3 regions of the Methylorubrum populi genome follow, and region 1 is predicted to be linked to each of the others. Evidence: predicted binding sites of a transcription regulator. Region 1 holds the regulator's gene; each other region holds the start of a gene.
The links. The regulator LexA, encoded in region 1, represses DNA repair genes until DNA is damaged. The targets are predictions, from matches to a motif close to TGTTCNNNNTGTGTTCNG.
Positions count from the first base shown of each region.

Region 2: a site for LexA is predicted at 2,169-2,186, ahead of recA (recombinase RecA). Genes of this name have one in related genera too.
Region 3: a site for LexA is predicted at 1,901-1,918, ahead of MPPM_RS09155 (PA0069 family radical SAM protein). Genes of this name have one in related genera too.

Region 1 covers NZ_AP014809.1:5,473,898-5,477,153, forward strand. Annotated here, with positions in the region: gene MPPM_RS25460 (ComEC/Rec2 family competence protein) at 1-717, shown strand, start outside; gene lexA (transcriptional repressor LexA) at 711-1,436, opposite strand; gene MPPM_RS25470 (DUF1236 domain-containing protein) at 1,603-2,469, opposite strand; gene MPPM_RS25475 (MFS family transporter) at 2,947-3,256, shown strand, end outside.
Region 2 covers NZ_AP014809.1:3,111,789-3,115,044, forward strand. Annotated here, with positions in the region: gene MPPM_RS14245 (helix-turn-helix transcriptional regulator) at 1-238, opposite strand, end outside; gene MPPM_RS14250 (glutathione S-transferase family protein) at 313-915, shown strand; gene recA (recombinase RecA) at 1,007-2,086, opposite strand; gene MPPM_RS14260 (hypothetical protein) at 2,667-2,870, shown strand; gene MPPM_RS14265 (ATP-binding protein) at 3,207-3,256, opposite strand, start outside.
Region 3 covers NZ_AP014809.1:1,989,798-1,993,053, reverse strand. Annotated here, with positions in the region: gene rnhB (ribonuclease HII) at 7-657, shown strand; gene MPPM_RS09155 (PA0069 family radical SAM protein) at 731-1,855, opposite strand; gene MPPM_RS09150 (glycosyltransferase family protein) at 2,041-2,562, shown strand; gene MPPM_RS09145 (hypothetical protein) at 2,616-2,798, opposite strand; gene rpmG (50S ribosomal protein L33) at 2,966-3,133, opposite strand.

The DNA.
Region 1 (3,256 bases):
TGGATCGCCGGGTTCGGACAGGCCAACGTGGTGTTGCCGGCCTTCGGAACGGGCGCCCTGACGCTTCTCGCGGCCGCCCTGCTCCTCGCGACCCTGCCGGTGTCGCGTCTGCGGCTGCTCGCCCTGCTGCCGGCGGGGGTCGGCATCGCGCTCGCCGCGAGCCCGTCGCGCTACGACATCTACATCGACCGGGACGGGGCCGGCGCCGCGGTCCGCGGTAGGGACGGCCGCCTCGTCGTCCTCGGCCGTCCGCCCGGCTTCGTGCTGGAACAGTGGCTGAAGGCTGACGGCGACGGGCGCCGCCCGGAATCCCTCACCGGAGATCCTGGACCGCGCTGCGACCGTCTCGGCTGCACGCTCGTGGCCGTCGATGGCCGCGCCGTCGCGCTCGTCACCGACAAGCGCGCCTTCGCCGAGGACTGCGCCCGGGCCGACATCCTGATCACCCGCCTGCGGGCGCCGCCGGGCTGCGCCGCGCCGCTGATCGCCGACCGCACCTTCCTGGCTGCGCAGGGCGCCACCGCCATCCGCCTCGGAACGGCGGGGCCGGAACTTGCCACCGCTCGCGGGACCGGCCAACCGAAGCCGTGGCAGCCGGCCTTACAGTCCAAAGCGACCGGCACGGAGACACCGGCTGCCCGGTCGGAACCGCAATCATCGAGCGACCCGAGCGCGACGGATCCGTCGGACCTGCCGCAGGCCGAGGTCCCTCAGTAGCGGCGCACGAGGCTCACGAGCTTGCCCTGGATGCGCACCCGATCCGGACCGAGCACGCGGGTCTCGTAGGACGGATTGGCCGCCTCGAGGGCGATCGAGGAGCCGCGGCGGCGCAGGCGCTTGAGAGTCGCCTCTTCGTCGTCGATGAGCGCTACGATGATGTCGCCGTTATTGGCGGTGTCCTGCTTGTGGATCACCACGAGATCGCCGTCGAGGATGCCGGCCTCGATCATCGAGTCGCCGCGCACTTCCAGCGCGTAGTGCTCGCCGCCCGAGAGGAAGTCGGGAGACATCGAGATCGAGTGGCTCTGGCTCTCGATCGCCGAGATCGGCGTACCGGCGGCGATCCGGCCCATCACCGGCACCATCACCGACTGGCCGTTGCCGTCATGGGCCTGCAGCATCGCCGGCTTCGGCGCGGGCGGCTTGCCCGACAAGCCCCCCTCGACCACGCTCGGGGTGAATCGGCGGGGCTCGGAGGCGGGCGCGGACTTGGCTGCCGCTAGGTCGGGCATGCGCAGGATCTCGATGGCACGGGCCCGGTTCGGCAGGCGGCGCAGGAAGCCGCGTTCCTCCAGCGCCATGATCAGGCGGTGGATGCCGGATTTGGATTTGAGATCGAGCGCGTCCTTCATTTCGTCGAAAGACGGCGGCACGCCGCTCTCCTGCATCCTCTGCTGGATGAACTGGAGCAGTTCGAGTTGCTTGCGGGTCAGCATGCGGCACCTGCTGTCGACCGCGGGCCGGGGGCGCCGCAGAATCGTTGAAAACAAAGCACGAACAGCCTAGCCGTTCCTCTCCTGTTCCGCAAGACGAGCCCGAACACGCAAAGGGCGGCGACGCCGCAGCGCCACCGCCCTCCGTTGCAATGTGGCAGAGGCCGGATCAGGCCGGGAACACGTCCACGATTTCGTAGGTGTCGGGATCGATGATGACGATGTCGTCGCCGACCAGGATGAACTGCAGGCCGCGATAGGCCGGCACCAGGGAGAGGATCGCCGGGGGAAGCGGGTGCAGCGAAACCGAGCGCGGGATCGCCGTGCCGACGCGGACCGCGAAGTTCACGTTCGTGACCGCCCGGACATTGGAGCGGGTGATCGACTGCCGGAACTCGGTGCGCTGGGTCGAACTCAGGCTCTTCGAGGCCCCGCGCGCCTCGGCGGCGGCCCCGCGACTACCCCGCTCGCCGGCCCCGTCGCGTGCTCCGCGTTCCCCCGCGCCGTCGCGGCCCGTGTCACGGTTGCCGCGCTCCCCGGCCGCGTCACGGCCACCCCGGCCTTCGCGCTCGCCGGCGCCGTCCCGGCCCGTGTCGCGGTTGCCGTCGCGGTTGCCGCGATCACCCGTCTCTCCGGCGCGGGCCGGGCCGCCTTCGCGGCCTCCGCGTGTCCCGGCCTCTCCCGGCTCGCCGCCGCGACCGGCGCCGCTCGCCGCCCCGCCGGTCTCGCCTCCGCGTGCGCCGCCGCCGACCTCGCCGCCGCGGGCGCCACCGGCCCCGCCCGCTTCACCGGCTCCGCCGCGCGGGCCGCTCGCCGCCCCGCTGCCCGCTCCTCCGGCCGCTCCTCCGGCCGCTCCCCCGGCGCCGCCCGCGCCGCCGGCTCCCATCCCGGCACCGCCCCCTGCGGCCCCGCCTGCTCCTCCGGCCGCGCCCCCGCCGGCACCGCCTGCGCCGGCGCCGCCACCCTGAGCGAGAGCGGTCGCCGCGCCGAGCACAAGAATCGCGGCCGTCGCCGTGCTGCGAAAGAACTTGGTCATGTTCCATCCCTGTCTTCTGCCGGCTGCCGACGCGGCGCCGAGAACCGGCTCGCAACGGCGGACCGGGGAAAACCGTTCCGAAAAGATGCATTGCACCGTGCCGAGCGCCGTGTTGTTCGGGATAAGCGTGGCAATGCGTGTATGACTTTGTTCGATACCGAATGATTGTCCGAGGAACGGTGGATCAACGTTCCAAAGATCATTCATGTTTCTTGCAGAATATTATCGAGCGACGTGCCGATGCTCGCTTGTGCCGGTCTGCGGCTGAGCGAAACGGGCGCGCCGCACAGAGGATCTTCGCCCGCGTCACAGGTTCCTCCGGCCGGCTTCGGAGCGATCGAATGGGCCGGGTGCAACGTTTGCCGATTTCTGTCACGGAACGGGCGCGTGCCGCGTCGGCAGCGTGCCACTCACGATTAGTTACGCAGCCGCGAGAGGGATCACGGGGCCGCGAGGCCGGCCGATCAGGGACAGCGCATGCAGGACATTACTGCGACGGCGGCGCAGGACGAGGCGGCCGACCGTCGGCGCCGCATCATGGCGATCGTCGGTTCCTCGTCGGGCAATCTCGTCGAGTGGTACGACTTCTACTGCTACGCCTTCTTCGCGCTCTACTTCGCTCCGGTCTTCTTCCCCGAAGGCGACAGCACCGGGCAGCTTCTCAAATCGGCGGCGGTCTTCGCGGTGGGCTTCTTCATGCGGCCGATCGGCGGATGGCTGTTCGGGCGCATCGCCGACCGGCTCGGCCGCAAGACCTCGCTGATGATCTCGGTGCTGATGATGTGCG
Region 2 (3,256 bases), 2.4 Mb from region 1:
GGGCCTCGATCTCGATCCGGTCGAAGGTCTGGGGCGGGAGCGCCACATCCTCGATCAGTCGGTAGCCGTAGCCCCGCTCGCCCTCGATGCGGGCGCCGGCCGCGCGCAGGCTGTCGATGTCGCGATAGAGCGAGCGCAGAGACACGCCGGTCTCCTCCGCGAGCCGGGCCGCGGTGACCGGCGCGGGCAAGATGCGCATCGCGTGCAGCAGCCGGAAAAGCCGATCGGTCCGCGCCATCGCTCAACTGACGGAAACTGGCAGGTGGCCCTGGCTACACCGTCTCCCGTCACCCCGCCAGCTGGAGGCCACCGATGATCACCCTGTTCCACTCGCCCCGCAGCCGTTCGACCCGAATCGTCGCGCTCCTCAAGGAACTCGACGCCCTGGACGCGGTCGGCATCGAGGTCGTCACCATCCCGCGCATGGACGGATCGGGCGGCCGCGATCCGCGCAACCCTCATCCCGACGGCAAGGTGCCGGTGCTCGACCACGACGGCGTCTTGGTGTGGGAATCGAGTGCAATCATCCAGCACCTCACAGAGCTGTTCCCGGAGGCAGGCTTGGGCATCCCTGTCGGAGACCCGCGGCGCGGGCCCTATCTGAGTTGGTTGGCGTGGTATGCCGGCGTCGTCGAGCCGGTGCTGGTGTTCAAGGCCCTCGGGGTCGAACACCCGGCCCTCGCCGGCACCTTCCGCACCGAGACGGAGATCAAGTCGCGGCTCGCCGACGCCTTGAAGGACAAGCCCTTCCTGCTCGGCGACCGCTTCACCGCCGTCGACCTCCTGCTGCACTCGCCCTATGCGTGGTTCGGCAAGCCGGGTGTGCCTGAGATCGATGCCTGGGTGGATCGCTGCATGGACCGGCCCAGCGCCCGCTTCGCCGCCGAGTTCGACGCCCGCTACGCGGCGGTCTGACCCTCCGCGTTCATCCCAACGAACTAAAGAAAAGGCCCGCCGCGAGCCATCGCGGCGGGCCTTTTCAGTTCCGATGGGTCGAGCGGGGCGCTTACGCCTCGCCCTCGTCCAGATCGTCGGCCGTCGGCTTGGCGTTCTCGAGGATCCGGTCGGCGACCAGTCCCGAATTCTGCCGGATCGAGGCCTCGATCTTGTTGGCGATGTCGGGGTTGTCGCGCAGGAAGCCCTTCGAGTTCTCGCGGCCCTGGCCGAGACGCTGGCTGTCGTAGGAGAACCAAGCGCCCGACTTCTCGACGATGCCGGCCTTGACGCCGAGGTCGATCAACTCGCCGACCTTCGACACGCCCTCGCCGAACATGATGTCGAACTCGACCTGCTTGAAGGGCGGCGCGACCTTGTTCTTCACGACCTTGACGCGCACCGAGTTGCCGATGGCCTCGTCGCGGTCCTTGAGCGTCGAGACGCGGCGGATGTCGAGGCGCACCGAGGCGTAGAACTTCAGCGCGTTGCCGCCGGTGGTGGTCTCGGGGCTGCCGTACATCACGCCGATCTTCATGCGAATCTGGTTGATGAAGATCACCATGCAGTTCGAGCGCGAGATCGAACCGGTCAGCTTGCGCAGCGCCTGGCTCATCAGGCGGGCCTGGAGGCCCGGCTGGCTCTCGCCCATCTCGCCCTCGATCTCGGCGCGCGGCGTCAGCGCGGCGACCGAATCGACCACCAGCACGTCGATGGCGCCGGAGCGCACCAGCGTGTCGGTGATTTCGAGCGCCTGCTCGCCGGTATCGGGCTGCGAGATCAGCAGGTCGTCGAGATTGACGCCGAGCTTGCGCGCGTAGACCGGATCGAGGGCGTGCTCCGCGTCCACGAAGGCGCAGACGCCGCCCTTCTTCTGGGCCTCGGCGATCGTGTGGAGCGCCAGCGTCGTCTTGCCCGACGATTCCGGTCCGTAGATCTCGATCACCCGGCCGCGCGGCAGGCCGCCGACGCCGAGCGCGATGTCGAGGCCGAGCGAGCCGGTCGAGACGGTCTCGACCTCCTGCACCTTGTCGGACTTGCCGAGGCGCATGATCGAGCCCTTGCCGAAGGCCCGCTCGATCTGCGTCAGCGCAGCCTCGATCGCCTTGGACTTGTCCTTGTCGGCTGCTGCCATTGTCGAGGAATCCACCATCTTCAGCGCAGGCTGGGCCATCGCGAGGCTTCCTTATGCATGGGAGGGGCACGGCGCTCAATCCGCCGGAGCTGATCCATTTCGTACTTGTTTTGTTCTCAGTGTGCAAGGGCCAAGGTGCACGTTCTGTGGCGGTTGCCACGTAGCGTCCGCCTTCGCGCCGAATGCGGCGTTCACCCACTCCGAACGGAACCCCCCGATTTGATGGAACGAGCCACAAAGGATATGTCGTCTGGATCAAGGTTGAGGCGAAGCGATCAGCGTAACGTCGGTTTCCCTCCTTCGTCGTGACCTGTCATTTTTGTCGCATCTGAAGATGATGCGCTGCCAGTGTACGTTTAGGTATTTTCACTATATGTTACCAAATCTATCGATCCGTCATATCCAATTGAAGATAATGCGGCCTGCAATGCTCGTGCTGATGTCTGATTAAATGATGCGCTTCGAAAAGCGTTTGCTCGCGATCGGTCGAGTGATTTCAACTACATATAATTATAGTATTTCATTAGTGTTTTCTTGTGAGTAGTACAGGCAGCAAAATCTACCGCAACTACGTCGAATACACGACAAGGCCGTCTTCATGTCGCGAGACCTCAATGAACTCCGCGCGATTGAACAGCTTCTTCAAGAAGCCGAAGAGCGATTGGGACCGAGTGCGACATTCCGGCAGCGCACATTGTTGCAGATGAGCCTGTTCGAGTTGCGGCGCGGTTTGCGGGCGGAGGTCGACGATGCCGACAGGAATACTCTGGCCGAGTCGCAGAGCGACGATCCGGACAAATGATACGGACCTCGCTCGGTCGAAGAGGGAATCCGCTCGGCAGACCCGCACCGCGTTCAAGGCCAAGCCGAGTCCGCTGTCATCCCGGGGGCCGCGTCGAAAGGTTCGGAATGACCGGAGCTCGGAGTCGGGCCGATTCGATCAGCCGGAAAACCGTCAAACCGTTGTCCCGCGGTTGGTCTCGCGCAGGAAGGCGACGGCCGCACAACGTCCTTTGCTGGCGAGCGGAGGCTGTGAAGGCCGCTCGACGCTGTGCTGATCCGCTTCGATCACGGAAGCGGATCCGTATACTCTTCGCGACGCCTCTCCCGTTGAGAGCCGCCGTGCACTCGGCGACGGTCAGCTCGCCATGGTGCGCTTCACCGTCTCGACAAGCTGCTTCAGGCTGA
Region 3 (3,256 bases), 2.2 Mb from region 1:
GGCGCCATGCCGCCCCGCTCGAAATCCGAAAAAGCCCCGCGCCCGTTCGATCCGGCCCTCGCCGCACGCTACCCGGCGGTCATCGGCTGCGACGAGGTCGGGCGCGGCGCCCTGTGTGGGCCGGTGATGGTGGCGGCGGTCTGGTTCGACCCCCTCGCCTTTCCCCCCGAAATCCTGGCCCGGCTCGACGACAGCAAGCGCCTCGACCGCGCCACGCGCGAAGCCCTGACGCCGCTGATCCGGGCGCATGCGCGGGTCTCGCTCGCGGCGGGCTCGCGGGCGCTGGTGGATCGGGTGAACGTGCGGGCCGCGACTCTCGACGCCATGCGCCGGGCGGTGGCGGGCCTCGGACTCGACGCGACCGTGCTGGTGGACGGGCGCGACGCGATCCCCGGCCTGACCCAGCCCTGCCGCGCCGTGATCGGCGGCGACCGCCTCGTGCCGCAGATCGCCGCCGCCTCCATCGTCGCCAAGACCCTTCGCGACGCGATCATGCGGCGCCTCGCCCCGCGCCATCCGGACTATGCCTGGGACCGCAATGCCGGCTACGGCACCGCCGCCCACCTCGCCGGGTTGACGGCGCGAGGGCGCAGCCCGCACCACCGGGTGAGTTTTACGGGACGCTTCGCGGCCGCGGGTGTCGTCTCGACCGGGTGACGCCCCCGCTTGAACCGGCCGCACGCCGTCGAGCCCCCGTCGGCAGGCGGGATTCCCGTCGGCCGAGGAGCCGTCAGAACAGGGCGAGCTGGTCCCCCGCGCGCGGCGGCACGCGAAACAGCTCCGTCGTCTGGCGGACCGGCTCCTCCGGAAAGCCGAGCCGCCGCTTGGCCAGGGCGAAGCGGCGGCGGATCAGATCGGCATAGGGGCCCTGGCCGATCATGCGGGTGCCGAAGGCGGCGTCGTAGGTCTTGCCGCCGCGGGCCCCGCTCAGCAGCGAGAAGACGTGCGCCTTGCGTCCCGGATAATGCTCGCTGAACCAGTCGCCGACGAGGTCGTCGAGTTCGTGCGGCAGGCGCAGCAGCACGTAGCCGGCCTCCCGCGCCCCCGCCGTCCGGGCCGCTTCCAGGATCGCCTCGATCTCGTGGTCGTTGAGCGAGGGGATGACGGGGGCGGTCAGCACCATCACCGGCACGCCCGCCTCGCTCAGGGCGCGGATCGCCTCCAAGCGCTTGCGCGGATGCGGCGCGCGCGGCTCCATGCGGCGGGCCAGATCCGGGTCGAGGGTGGTGACCGAGATCGCCACCTTCACGAGCCCCTGCGCCGCCATCGCCGCGAGGAGGTCGCGGTCGCGCAGGATCAGGTTCGACTTGGTGACGATGCCGACCGGGTGGCGGAAGCGGGCCAGCACCTCCAGCACGGCGCGGGTGATGCCGTGGCTGCGCTCGATCGGCTGGTAGGGATCGGTCGCGGTGCCAAGCGCGATGGTCCGCGGCCGGTAGCCGGGGGCCGACAATTCGCGCTCCAGAAGAGCGGCCGCGTCGGGTTTCGAGAACAGCCGCGTCTCGAAATCGAGCCCGGGCGAGAGGCCGACATAGCCGTGGTTCGGCCGGGCGAAGCAGTAGATGCAGCCGTGCTCGCAGCCGCGATACGGGTTGATCGAGCGGTCGAACGAGATGTCCGGCGAGGCGTTGCGGGTGATGATGTGGCGGGCGCGCTCGGGCATCACATCGGTGCGCCGCGGGCGTTCCGCCTCCTCCGGCCAGCCGTCGTCGAAGGTCTCGCGCCGGGTCGCCTCGAAGCGCCCGTCCGGATTGGTGGTTGCGCCGCGCCCGCGCCGCGCTTCGGGCGCGACCCGGGCCGCGTCATGCCGGGAGCCATCCGGCTTGCCGTCCAGCGGCTTTCGTCCGTCACCCACCCCCGACGCCCACCGTTTCCCGATCGTCCTACCGCTCGTCTTTTTAAGAACATATCAGGAACATGGGAAGCGGGAATGCACAAGTTTCATGCAAGGACTGGCTTTCACCGTCATTCCGGGCCGTCCGCGGGAACGGCCGCGCAACGAAGGCTTTGCGCGGGCACAAAATCGGTTATTCGCGCGGCATGATCTCCGGCCTCATCCACGTGGCACGATCCTCCGACCCGGTCGCGATCGAGTGCCTCGCCGACACGCTGAGCGCACTCGTCGCCGGCGTGGCGGCCGGACTCGTCGGCGATGCGGTGATCGTGACGGCGGATTCCTGCTCCGCCCTGGAGACGATGGCCGAGGGCAGCGGCGCCACGCTGGTGGTGCGACCGATGGGCGCCAATCCGTGGAGCGCGGGTGCGCGAGCCGCGCGGCGCGAGTGGCTGCTGTGCCTGGAGCCGGGCGACATCCCGGCGGAGGGATGGATCCGCAGCCTCGATCGCTTCGTCGGGACCGCCCGTCCGGACATGGCGCTCGGCCGGATGCGTCGCCCGCACACCGCCCTGCCAGCCCGGATCGCCGCGCGGGGCGAGAGCGTCGTGGGCGTGCGCAGCCCGCGACCGGGCGACGTGGTGCGGCGGGAGCGGCTGCTGGCCGGCCTGCCGTTCTCGCCCCGGCTCAAGGTGCGGATGCTGTCGGTCCGGCTCGACCGCAGCTGAGGGCACCGGACGACGGCCGCGGGCCTTTTGGAAAAAGACGATGCTCTCGGCAATCAGCCGACCCGGAACCACGGGGGCGCGGCGCGCATCAGCACCATCACCGCCGCGGCCGCGAGTGCCGCGCCCACGGTCATCTCGGCCGAATGCGCGTATCCGGCGCGCTCGAGGGCCATGGCGGCGGAAGCGATCGTCAGCGCGATGCCGGCGGGAACAAGATGCGTGGCAGAGGCGTTCATACCTCTCGCTCTACACGATCTCGCTTGCGCAGGGATGGTGTCGGCGCATCGCCAAGCCGACAAAATCGCGCGAGTCGGCGAGCCTGCCGCTGTTGGGCCCAAACGCGAAAGGCCGCCCCGTCGCCGGAGCGGCCTCGACACATCCATAAGAGGATGAAGCGGAAGGCTTACTTGATCTTGGCTTCCTTGAACTCGACGTGCTTGCGCGCGACCGGGTCATACTTCTTCATGACCATCTTCTCGGTCTGCGTGCGGGAGTTCTTCTTCGTGACGTAGAAGTAGCCCGTATCGGCGGTCGAGACGAGGCGGATCTTGACGGTAACGGCCTTGGCCATGGCTGGGCGCTCCTAAAGCGGGTCGAGGGGCGATTCGCTGGTGGCGCGCCAGCGCGGGCGAAACGCAAAAGGCCGGGAAGCCCCGGCCGAATTCCGGCGCGGTCAATGCCCGATGGGGCGCGC